2 regions of the Thomasclavelia spiroformis DSM 1552 genome follow, and region 2 is predicted to be linked to the other one. Evidence: a T-box and tRNA genes for the amino acid it is inferred to sense, from the RefSeq annotation. Region 2 holds a T-box; the other holds one or more tRNA genes.
The links. A T-box is a leader RNA that pairs with one kind of tRNA and senses whether it is charged. The one in region 2 lies ahead of lysS (lysine--tRNA ligase), so its partner is inferred to be a tRNA-Lys.
Positions count from the first base shown of each region.

Region 1: it has a tRNA-Lys gene. The T-box ahead of lysS (lysine--tRNA ligase) is inferred to sense a tRNA for this amino acid. The anticodon was not compared.

Region 1 is NZ_CP102275.1:2,126,906-2,133,484, reverse strand. Features, by position in the region: gene NQ543_RS10140 (elongation factor G) at 1-1,632, opposite strand, end outside; tRNA gene NQ543_RS10135 (tRNA-Val) at 2,026-2,101, shown strand; tRNA gene NQ543_RS10130 (tRNA-Thr) at 2,118-2,193, shown strand; tRNA gene NQ543_RS10125 (tRNA-Tyr) at 2,198-2,281, shown strand; tRNA gene NQ543_RS10120 (tRNA-Gln) at 2,288-2,363, shown strand; tRNA gene NQ543_RS10115 (tRNA-Lys) at 2,368-2,443, shown strand; tRNA gene NQ543_RS10110 (tRNA-Leu) at 2,457-2,545, shown strand; tRNA gene NQ543_RS10105 (tRNA-Gly) at 2,551-2,624, shown strand; gene NQ543_RS10100 (DUF2371 domain-containing protein) at 3,026-3,571, shown strand; tRNA gene NQ543_RS10095 (tRNA-Gly) at 3,750-3,823, shown strand; tRNA gene NQ543_RS10090 (tRNA-Asn) at 3,827-3,902, shown strand; tRNA gene NQ543_RS10085 (tRNA-Glu) at 3,904-3,979, shown strand; gene NQ543_RS10080 (hypothetical protein) at 4,025-4,420, opposite strand; gene NQ543_RS10075 (DUF1146 domain-containing protein) at 4,493-4,693, shown strand; gene spoIID (stage II sporulation protein D) at 4,738-5,640, shown strand; gene NQ543_RS10065 (M23 family metallopeptidase) at 5,685-6,326, shown strand; gene mreB (rod shape-determining protein) at 6,441-6,579, shown strand, end outside.
Region 2 is NZ_CP102275.1:2,484,723-2,491,301, forward strand. Features, by position in the region: gene lysS (lysine--tRNA ligase) at 169-1,659, opposite strand; T-box leader at 1,692-1,927, opposite strand; gene NQ543_RS11840 (NAD(P)/FAD-dependent oxidoreductase) at 2,031-3,449, opposite strand; gene NQ543_RS11845 (alanine/glycine:cation symporter family protein) at 3,708-5,111, shown strand; gene NQ543_RS11850 (hypothetical protein) at 5,480-5,620, shown strand; gene NQ543_RS11855 (IS110 family RNA-guided transposase) at 5,879-6,579, opposite strand, start outside.

The DNA of each region.
Region 1 (6,579 bases), 360 kb from region 2:
AGTTTTAACGCTTTCTGCTAATCCTTTTTCAACGGCAGGAAAGTATGTTTTTGGAATAGCACCACCAAATATTTTTTCTTCAAAAATATAAGGTTTAGTGTAATCGTGTGATGGTTCGAAAGTAATTTCTACTTCACCAAATTGACCATGACCACCTGATTGCTTTTTATAACGAGTTCTTTGGGTGACACTTTTTCTAATTGTTTCACGATATGGTATTTTGATATCTTCATATGTGGCATCAACTTTAAATTTATTTTTTAATTTTGATAATAAAACATCTAAATGAATATCACCAATACCATATATACATTGTTGCTTTGTTTCGTAGTTAGGTTTAAATTGTAATGTTGGATCTTCTTCTAATAATTTATTAATAGCATTAGTGATCTTTTCTTCGTTGCTTTTACCAACTGGAACAATTGATTTGCCATAATATGGTGTAGAAAAATTAATTTCAGGAACAATTATCTGGTATCCAGCCATGCATAAAGTATCATTGGTTTTAGAAAAATTAAATTTTGTAACAGCACCAATATCTCCAGCATGTAAGCAATCTACTTCAATTAATTTTTTTCCTATTGGTTGATATAGTTTGGTAATCTTTTCAACTTCTTTACGCTTTACATTATATATCGATGTACCGCTGTATATAGTTCCTGTGATAACTTTAAATAAAGAAGTACGTCCAATAAATGGATCGGCAATTGTTTTAAAGATAAAAATACTACCAGGTAATTTTTCATCATAACCAATAATTTCTTCTTCGTTTTTATCGACATTTTCAACGATTAGTGAATTGCTCATATCGCCTGCGGCACTAAAAAAGGCAACCATAGAATTTAAAATTATTTGAATACCGATTTGATCTGTACCACATAAAACAGGAATTAAAGTTTTTTCAATAACACCTTTACGCAAAGCTAAAGAAATTTCTTCTTTAGTAAAGGGTTCTTCATTAATATATTTTTCTAATAATTCATCACTTGTATTGGCAACGGCTTCATCAATCATTTCTTTAATTGGAGTAACTTGATCCATCAATTCTTCAGGAATATCCATAGGCTTAGTTTGGGTACCTTCAAAAATACGTCCTTCCATTTTCGCAACATTAATATATCCAATCATTTTATTATTATCCATAATTGGTACTTGAATAGGGGCAATAGCCTTACCATAAGTATCTTTTAATTGTTGTAATTTAGTTGCATAATCACTATTAGGATTGTCTAAACCATTAATATAAATTATTTTAGCTTTATCTTTAGCTTTATACATAGCTTGTTTAGTTCCAGCGTTAATGCCAGATGATGAAGGAACAATTATTAAAGCAGATTCACATACACTTAAAGCAGATTCACATTCACCAGTAAAATCAAAAGTACCAGGAACGTCAATTAAATTAATTTTACAGTTATTCCATTCAACTGGAATAACAGAAAGATTAACAGAAGATTTACGAGAAATTTCTTCACTGCTATAATCACTAAGTGTATTTCCGCTATTAACATTGCCGATATGATCAATTAGGCCGCTACGATACGCCATCGCTTCGACAATGCTTGTTTTACCGCAACCGGAATGTCCTAACACGGCAACATTTCCAATTTCATTTGCATGATAAGTTCTCATTAAAATAACCACCTTTCTGTAATTGAACTTTATAATATAATTTTATCATATCTTTAAACAAAAGAGCATTAATATAGTAATAAAAAGATAACGCTTACATGAAAAAATTATTTGTAAGTAAATAATATTAATTAGTGTTTTTTAGATGATAATCAGTTTTATTGATAAAATTATATTTTATAAAATTAAATGTATTATTGGGGTAAAAGTTGAAGTTTTTTAGAAAAAATAAAAAATTTAAACTTTTTGTTGAAAAAATTTAATAGTTATGATAATATAGTTCTTGCTTGAGCCAATGAATATTTTGTGATTGAAAAATCCAAAAATAAATTTGGTGAAAAAAGTAGTTGACTTGTTGATATAGATATGATATATTAATTAAGCAAGATTTATGGAGGTTTAGCTCAGTTGGGAGAGCATCTGCCTTACAAGCAGAGGGTCAGCGGTTCGAGTCCGTTAACCTCCACCATTAAAATAAAAAATACGCCGGCTTAGCTCAATTGGTAGAGCAACTGACTTGTAATCAGTAGGTTGAGGGTTCAAGTCCTTTAGCCGGCACCATGATGGAGGAGTAGCGAAGTGGCTAAACGCGGCTGACTGTAACTCAGTTCCTTTCGGTTCGGTGGTTCGAATCCGCCCTCCTCCACCATCTTCTTGGGGTATAGCCAAGCGGTAAGGCAACAGACTTTGACTCTGTCATCTCCCTGGTTCGAATCCAGGTACCCCAGCCAATATGACCCGCTAGCTCAGCCGGTAGAGCATCTGACTTTTAATCAGAGGGTCAGGCGTTCGAATCGCCTGCGGGTCACCATTTCTTATAAATTGCCCAGGTGGCGAAACTGGTAGACGCACAGGACTTAAAATCCTGCGGACCTTAAAATCCGTGCCGGTTCGATTCCGGCCCTGGGCACCATTCTTGCGGGTGTAGTTCAATGGTAGAACTTCAGCCTTCCAAGCTGACTACGTGGGTTCGATTCCCATCACCCGCTCCATATTTTAAGTGCAATATGATGACATATGTTTATGTCATCTTTTTTTATAATAATAGATTTAAGTGCTTTCTATAAAGTTAAAATATATATATTATGATTTGGGTTAGAAAAATATGATTCCCTGATTTTCTTACCATAACCATTTATATCAAGAGGACGGTTTTAAATTTGTAACATTCATAAAATTTTTCTTTACTACTAACAGATATTAAATTAGTGCATTAACTTTCTCTTTTTAAAGTATCTTTTCAAATTAATGTTGTTTTTTTAGAACATTAAATAAAAGAGGTTCTATATTATAGGAGTATAAGTGATAAAAGTGTAAAATCAGTTAATTTATTATTGTTGTTTATATAAAATTCATATCTTTGTATAATATTAATATAAAAGAGGTGTAAATAATGGCAAAAAGATTTGAATTTGATGATACTACAGAAGTGGAAGATATTATTTATGAAGATGATTTAAATGAAGATGGAAGTGAAGATAAATCTAAAAAAGACAATAAACAAAAGCGAGCAAAGAAAAAGAAAGTAACAAAAACTAAAAGAAAGAATAAAACTAAAGTTAAAACAAAAGTAAAAAAAGAAAAGAAAGGTCGTTCAGTATTTTCGACATTAATCATATTTTTGTTGATTTTAATTGTTATAGCAGGAATTTGTGTTGGTGGCTATTTTGCTTATGAATATTATCAAGATCAACAAGCACAAATTAATGAATTACAAGAGCAGATAGATGAAAGCAATAAAAATGAAGATAATGATAAAGAATCTCAAAAATCTTCTGAGGCAGATGATAAAAATAAAGCTACTGATAAAAAAACTGATGAGAGTGATCAAACTAATGAATCTAATGATAAACCAATTGAAGATAATGGAATAGAAGATTCTAATGATATTCCTTTAGATGAAGGGGATGTTAATACTGGAAACGAGTCGAATCAATAAGTGCTGATTATATCAGTGCTTTTTTGTTTTGGGATTAAAAGGATGATATTTGTGTATATAGATGAGTAAAATTATTGAAAAAAATTTTTAAAATTTTTAAAAAAATGCTTGCATTAATTTAATATAAATGTTATTATACATGAGCAGTAGTCGTTAAGGGCTCTGCTAAAAAGGAGATGCGGGTGTAGTTCAATGGTAGAACTTCAGCCTTCCAAGCTGACTACGTGGGTTCGATTCCCATCACCCGCTCCATTTGCTTGAATAGCTCAGTTGGTAGAGCAATCGGCTGTTAACCGATCGGTCGTAGGTTCGAGTCCTACTTCAAGCGCCATGGCCTGTTGGAGAAACGGTTAACTCACATGCCTTTCACGCATGCATTCACGGGTTCGAATCCCGTACAGGTCACCATTAGAAAATTAATCCAAGAGTTATCTTGGATTTTTTATTTATATATTATTTTGTTAGTATTATATGACAAAGCCCCATGTATTGGTTGATTAAATTACCGGAAATATATTTTAATATTTTAATTTGATTATCTGGAAATTTATTGTTATAAGAATTTAGATGAAAAATGCGATATGCATTTTCAGTGTATTTTAAAAGCCACATAGTTGATTGTTTAAAATTACCATGAAATTCTGGTTTTTCAAGTAATGGAAAGAAACTGGTAGTGTTCAGTTCTTGATAAAGTTTATCAAGAAAAGTTGCGTTATTTTTACAATCAGATGAATAGTTATGCAATTGATTTTTAACTGTTTCATTGGGGGCAATAGTAAGAATTAAATCGTAGTTAGCAGCAAGATATAATAGATTGTAAATTAAATTTTTTATCATTGTAATGTCCATTTTATCACCTAGTATAGTCTATGCTTAAATTATAAAAAGATGATATATTAAATATGAAAGGTGGTATGTAAGATGTCATATCAAATTATTAAAACTTTGGTATATGTTATTTCAGTAATGCTTTCGATGTGGGGCCTTAGTTGTTTTAATTTTGATAATGTGATTAGAAAAACTAAACTTCGAGAGTTTTATTTATTTTTTTTGATTGCATCATTGGTATTAGGTTATTTATTAGGTTCTTTTATTTTAGAGTTTACGTCAATTCATTTTTAACATATAAATAAGTTTTTTTCATATATTTTAGATGAGGTAAATATATGAAAGAGATAAGTGTGAAGTTTGGAATTGTTTTTTTAATAGTAATTATTTTTTTATCAATGGGTCAGTCTCAAGGTAATAAAGAAGATGACGAAGTTATTAAAGAAGTAAAAAAAGAAGAAAATGTTAAAGTTGCAGTTACTGTTAATGATGATGTTAATTATGTAGATTTAGATGAATATCTTTTGGGAGTAGTTGCAGGTGAAATGCCTGCTAATTTTGAAAAAGAGGCATTAAAGGCTCAAGTTGTAGCTAGTCGAACATACGTTTATAATCGTAATTTAAGTGTGGATAATACTACAAATACCCAAGTTTATTTAGATGATAGTGAAATGAAGAAAAAATGGGGCGATAATTATAATGAATATTATGAAAAAATCAAAAGTGCTGTTGCAGAAACTAAAAACGAAGTAATGATGTATCAAGGTGATTATATTTCTGCACTGTTTTTTTCTTCGAGTAATGGTTATACTGAAAATGTAGAAGATTATTTTGATTCTAGTGCTTTACCTTATTTAAGAAGTGTTGATAGTCATTGGGATTTGACTATTGATCCTAAAAACACAAGACAAATGACATTTACTAAAAGTGAATTAGAAAGTAAGTTTAGTTGTGAAAATTTGGATTTTAATATTATTGCATACAAAAAAAGTGGTCGTGTTGAGACTTTGAGTGTTGGTGGCAAAAATTATAGTGGACGTGAAGTTAGAGAAAAGTTAGGTTTACCTTCAAGTTGCTTTACAATTGATTATGCAAACGGTAAATATACTTTTACTACTAAGGGAAGTGGCCATGGTGTAGGAATGAGTCAATACGGAGCTCAAGCTATGGCATTAGATGGAGCTAGTTATAAAGATATTTTGAATCATTATTATACAGGAATTGAAATCGTAAATAATTAGTATAAACCTTGTTTTAGTGGAAACACTACAAATGAGGTGAAATGATGAAAATATTTGTAAAACGTAATCGACGAGTTTTAATTTTTGGTACAGTTGTAATATTATTTTTAGTTGGTGTTGGTTTGATTCAGTTAGTTTTGAATCAATATCAGCCTTTTGAAGATACAGCGGTTGTGAAGGTTGAAGATAATAAAAAAGATACTGCTAAAGAAAAAGAAACAACTGTTAAAACAGAAAAACTATTAAAGCCAGTAGGCGATGATGTTAAGATTGTAAAAAAATTTTATGATGCGAAATTAAGTGATGAAGAACTTGAAAAAGCATTAGTTTATTTTGAGGGGGTTTATCGTCCTAATTTAGGTGTAGATTTTTCTAAAGATGGAAAATCATTTGATGTCATTGCTGCTTGTTCAGGAACGGTAACTAAAAAAGAAAATGATGCCTTGCTTGGTTGGATTGTAACAGTAACTAATGAAAATGGCTTTAGTACTACTTATCAATCTTTAAGTGAAGTTAGTGTTGAAAAAGACGCTGTTATTAAACAAGGTGATAAAATTGGCGTTAGTGGAGAAAATGTTTTTGAATCAGAATTAAAGAGTCATTTACATTTTGTTTTAGAAAAAGATAATCAAGCTTTAAATCCAGAAACATATTTTAATCAGGATGTTACAAAAATAGCGGTATAATCAACCAAATGGCAATAATAAAAAAATTATTGCTATTTGGTTTTATTTTGTTTTTTACCTTGTAAATATCAAAAATCATGGTACAATAGATAAGAAAAATAAGGAGGACTTGTGATGGCATTATCAAAAGAAATAGGTATCGATTTAGGTACAGCAAATATTTTAATTTATGTCAAGGGTGAAGGTATTGTTGTAAATGAACCTTCTGTAGTAGCAATAGATGATGAAACAAAAAAACCTTTAGCAGTAGGTC
Region 2 (6,579 bases):
TAACCAGCCTAGTGATAAACCACTCTAAAAGTTAAAAAAGGTTAGAGCTACCACTCTAACCTTTTTTCATTGACATAATGTCATCTAATTTATGAATAGACTATAGCATATAATCTACTTAATTTCAAGTATGCTTATTTTTGGCTATTTTATACTTTCTAATTCAAATTATTTTCCTCTTGGTTTCATTTGTGGGAACAAGATAACTTCTTGGATAGATTCTTGACCAGTTAATAACATCACAAGTCTATCAATACCCATACCCATTCCACCTGTTGGTGGTAATCCGTATTCCAATGCTTCTACATAATCTAAATCCATTTCGTTTGCTTCATCATTTCCAAGTTCTTTTTCTTTTAATTGATTAGCAAATCTTTCATATTGATCATCAGGATCATTTAATTCATTAAAAGCATTTGCATATTCATTACCACAGATAAATAATTCAAAACGTTGTGTAAAACGTGGATCTTCCGGATTTTTTCTTGCTAATGGTGAAATTTCTACTGGATGCCCATAAACAAATGTTGGATCTACAATTGTTTCTTCTACATATTTTTCAAAGAATTCATTAATGATATGACCATATTCATAATGTGGTTCAATTTCGATATGATGTTCTTCAGCTAATTTTTTAGCATCTTCAAATGTCATATCTCCGGCAAAATCAATTCCTGTTTTTTCTTTAATAGCATCTGTCATTGAAATACGTTTAAACCCAGGAGCTAATGAAATTTTATGACCTTTATATTCAATTTCATAAGTTCCACATACTTCATTTGCAGCATTTGAAATAATTCCTTCCGTTAAATCCATCATTCCTTCAAGATCACTAAATGCTTTATAAACTTCAATTGTTGTAAATTCTGGGTTATGAGTTCGATCCATTCCTTCATTTCTAAATAAACGTCCAATTTCATAAACAGCATCCATTCCACCAACAATTAATCTTTTTAATGATAATTCAGTTGCAATACGTAAATAGAAATTTACATCTAACGTATTATGATGAGTAACAAATGGTCTTGCACTAGCTCCTCCTAAAATTGGATTTAGTACTGGAGTTTCTACTTCTACATAACCTTTATTATCCAAATAATGTTGAATTGAACGAATAATTTTTGGTCTTGTAAAAGCAATTTTACGAGCATCTTCATTCATGATTAAATCAACATAACGACGACGATAACGTTCTTCAACATCAGTTAAACCATGATATTTTTCAGGTAAAGGACGTAATGCTTTTGTTAAATGTGTATATTCTTCAACTTTAACAGAACATTCACCAGTATTTGTCATAAACACTGTTCCTTTTACACCAATAATATCTCCAATATCACCTTTTTTTACAAGTTCATATACATCTTCACCAATTGCATCTTTACGAACATATAATTGAATTTGACCCTCACGATCTTGAATATGCATAAAGCAAACTTTACCTTTACGACGTTTAGTCATAATTCTTCCTGCAAGTTTAACTTCAACTACCATTTCTTCTAATTCTTCATGTGTTTTATCACCATATTTTTCTTTAATTTCTTTAGAATATGCTGTTACATCAAATTTTTGTCCAAATGGATCAATTCCTTTATCAATTAATTCTTGTAACTTTTCACGACGAACTAATTCCTGTTCACTAAACTTTCTTTCTTCCATTTTTTCCTCCTAAATATAAAAAACTTCCATCCCAAAGGGACGAAAGTATCGTGGTACCACCCTATTTCATTAATAAGTCACCTTATTAACCTCATTAACTATCAAATAATAGTCTTGCCTGTAACGTGGCTCACGTTATCTAATCAATTTAAATATCCTAGATACAGCTCCTAGTCTTTTTTCATTATACCTATCATTATCTCTTTCCACCAGCCGAGACTCTCTAGAATGATCAAAATACAATTACTCCTCTATTCATCGCCTTTATTCATCATTGTAATCTTAACTTATATTATATATATTGTCAATATCAATCTTTCTAAACTAATTATTTTAATCCATAAATAAAAAGCCTTATCTATGTAAGACTTCTATTTAATATGATCAATAATATGTCGTGCTACAATAATACCATTTGCACCAGCTTGAGCTAATCCTCTTGTTAAACCAGCACCATCACCGGCAACATATAAATCATCAATTTCACATTCAAAACCTTCTCGAACTTTTGGACGAGCTGAATAAAATTTTGCTTCAACTCCGTATAATAAAGTATGTTCATTGGCAATACCAGGTGTTACTTTATCTAATGCTTCAATCATTTCTATGATTGATTTCATCGTGTTATAGGGCAAAACTAAACCTAAATCACCAGGAACAGCTTCTTTAAGAGTTGGAACAGTATAACCTTCTTTTAAACGTTTTTCTGTTGTTCTTCTACCTCTTTTGATATCACCATATCTTTGAACCATTACAGAACCATTTGATAATTTATTTGCTAAACGACTTACCTCATGAGCAAATTCATTTGGTTCATTAAAAGGTTCACTAAATGTATGAGATACTAATAAAGCAAAATTAGTATTTTTACTTCCTAATTTAGGATCATGATAAGCGTGTCCATTAGCTAACATTGTTCCACTATGATTTTCAATTACAACATGTCCTGATGGATTTGAACAAAATGTTCTTACTTTAGTTCCAACACTTGTATTATATATAAATTTACCCTCATATAAACTATTATTAATTTCTTCCATAACAATATTACTTGTTTCCACTCGAACCCCAATATCAACTTGATTATTATAAAGTTCTAAGCCATGTTTTTTCAATACTTTTGTCAACCAAGCTGAACCATCACGTCCTGGTGCTAAAACAACTTTTTTAGCATTAATTACTTCACCGTTTTCTAAAATTACACCTTTAGCATGATTATCTTCTACTAAAACCTCTTTAACAGCTGTTTTAAACAACATATCAATATGTTCTTTTAATTTAGTAGACATTTCTGTCATTATTCTTAAATTTTCTTCAGTTCCTAAATGACGAACTTTAGCTCTAAGCAATTTTAATCCAACAGCATATCCACGATGTTCAATTTCTTTGACCTTATCTGTTGTAGGATCTGTAATTTCCTTAGTTGCACCATGTTTTAAATAAAGATTATCGACATATTGAATAATATCTTCTACTTCATCTGTAGATAAATAGTCAGTTAACCAACCACCGAATTCACTAGTAATATTGAATTTGCCATCAGAATATGCACCAGCTCCTCCAAATCCTGCAGTAATTGAACATGCTGGTAAACATCCAGGCTCATTGTTTTTTATAATCGGACATGATTTTATTTTCTTTTCTTTAATTGGACAATGACGATTCATTACATCTTGTCCTTTATCTATAAGCAATACTTTCAATTCTGGTTGTTTTAGATATAATTCATAACAAGCCATAATTCCTGCTGGACCAGCTCCAACAACCACAACATCATAATTTTTGTTCATTTGATCGCTCCGTTCTGGGTTTTATGCTAACCCTACTAATTATAATCAATATTTTTTTTAATTTCAATATTTTATAATTAACAAGATAAAAACTTACATTATTAAATATTTGCATTTGTATATTTTTTTTACAAAAGTACATATTATATTTTATAATTCATTTTTATAATAACATTTACACATTTAATTAATCATGATAATATAGAAAAAGTGTGCTTGAAAAGCACATTAAATTAATTTAAGAAAGGATGTTGAAATATGCAAAATTTTCTTAGCATATTAAATGAATTCTTATATAGCAATATTTTAATTTTGTTACTTGTAGTAACAGGTTTATATTTTTCAATAAAAACCAAATTTGTGCAATTTAGATTATTTCCTGAAGGTATTCGTTTATTAAAGGAAAAATCAAAACATGAAAACAGTGTTTCATCATTTCAAGCTTTGATGATTTCTACTGCTTCAAGAGTTGGTACAGGTAATATTGCTGGTGTTGCTACTGCTTTAGCTGCAGGTGGCCCTGGTTCTATTTTTTGGATGTGGCTAACTGCTTTTATTGGAGGTGCTAGTGCTTTTATTGAGTCAACTTTAGCTCAAGTATATAAAGAAAAAGATGGCGAGGCTTTTAGAGGAGGGCCAGCTTATTATATTGAAAAAGCTTTAAAGAAACGTTGGTTAGGAATTGTTTTTTCTTGTCTATTGATTGCTTGTTTTATTTTTGGTTTTAATCCACTGCAAGCTTATAATGTTAGTAGTGCGGTTGAATATTATTTTGAAAATAATCAAGTAGTAAGTGTTATTATCGGTATTATTTTAGCTCTTATAACTGCATTAGTTATCTTTGGTGGTGTACATCGAATTGGAATTATTAGTTCCACTGTTGTTCCAATTATGGCTGTTTTATATATATTGATAGGGCTATATATTACACTTACTAATATTGATAAACTTCCTACAATTTTTGCTGATATATTTAGTCAAGCATTTGATTTTAATGCTATAATTGGTGGGTTTAGTGGTTCTTGTGTAATGTATGGAATAAAAAGAGGTTTATTTTCAAATGAAGCAGGAATGGGTTCAGCTCCAAATGCTGGAGCTACTGCTGATGTTTCTCATCCTGTTAAACAAGGACTAGTTCAAACCATTTCTGTTTTCATTGACACTATTTTAATTTGTTCTACTACAGCATTTATGTTATTAAATTATGGAACAGATTCAGGATTAACAGGTATGCCATATGTTCAACAAGCAATTTTTGTAGAGATTGGTGAGTATGGTATACACTTTATAACAATTTCAATATTTTTATTTGCTTTTTCATCTTTAATTGGAAATTATTGTTATGCTGAAAGTAATCTAAAATTTATTATTAATAATAAAAAGATTTTATTTATTTTTAGAATTATTACTATCATTGTTATTTTCCTTGGAGCGCAAGCTAATTTTAATACTATTTGGAATTTAGCCGATATATTAATGGGCTTTATGGCTATTTTAAATATTATCGTAATTTTATTTCTTGGCAAGATTGCTATTAAATGTTTAAATGATTATTGCTGTCAAAAGAAATCTAATATAGATCCTGTTTTTAACCCAGAAAAATTAAATATAAAAGGAACTACATATTGGAATGAAATTAATTTAAAAAAACAAAAAAATTAAATAATTATTTAAAAATAAAAAGAGTAGATTGTTTTTACTCAATAATAGATAACTAAAAATAAAAGATTTATACTTGTCAATCATTTAATAAGTCTCTATTTAACATCTATCCTAAAGTAAGAAGAAATCCATAAGTCAATGTAATCATTAAGTTAAGGAAATAACATTATGGACACTGATACAAAATATCAGTGTCCTCTTTTTTATTTAAAATTGCTAACATTTAAAAAAGTTTAAATCATTGTATTATAACATTAAATAATTCTCATTCTCTTTTCGTTGAAAATCTCAATACTGAGTTTATCCTAAATTGTAAACTTAATTTCTCTACTATTATCAATCATATCATTTGTATGGAAACTGATTCTTTGAAAGATAAATTATTAAAACTGAATGATTATTCTATTGATACTCTTACTGCTTTAGCTTGTATACAGGCCAGAAATAAAATTAAGATTAATGTTTTTAAATTTCTTTTTGATAATTTTATTAAAAAGACAAACTTATAAAGGTTATTGTCTTTTAGCTATTGATGGAAGTGAAGAACCTATCGATAATACTTTTTATGACAAGGAAACAACTCTTTTAAAAAGCTAACTATATAAAAATCAAGAGTTTTTGATGAAAAAGTCTGAAAATAATAAGCTTCCTGATTTTATGAATCAACTAGTAAAGTTCTTTAAAAAGTGAATATGTATTTGTAGTTTTTGGGCATGATGAAAACTACCTTGAAAAAGGTATTTTTAAAATTTGCATATGGCTATTTACTATCTCAGGAGTTCAGGGTCAAACTGCTGACCTGTAGTTAATAGATGATAAATGATTCTAAGCAACTTTCTTACACAATGTCCCTGAGCACAACGATGTCCCTTGCCTTGAGAAAGCTTCAATTGATAATACTGTTTGAATACTGGATTATTGTTGATCACAGGCAGTATGATTTGATATAAGGTCTTTCTCAAGTATTTAGATCCTTTCTTTGTAATAGCGGTATGCTGTGCAGTAAACTGACTGGATTCATAATGCAAAGGAGCGACTCCTGCAAATTTAATGATTTTTCTTGCGCTGGAGTAGTTGCTTATCTCTCCTAATTCGGCTAAAATAGAGGTACCAGAGAAATGAGAAATTCCTGGGATACTTAGGATAGGAGAGTTGTTTTGAACAGAGAACTCTTCTATTTTTTTATCTATTTCAGCGATTTGATCATGAATAAGTTCAATTTGACTAATGAGATGCTTGATTTGAATCACTTCTGCAGATGAAGAAATGCCTATAGAAGATTTGGCACACTCTTTAAGTTTTTCAGCGGTCAGAGAGATACGACCACCTCTGCCTTTGATGTCAAAACATTTACGAATGGTTCTGATATCAGCACTGGCGATATTTTCAGCACTGCCAAATGTTTTAAGTACATTCATGTAGACAGTACCATACTTGCACTTGAATAGACTATTAAACTCGGGAAACA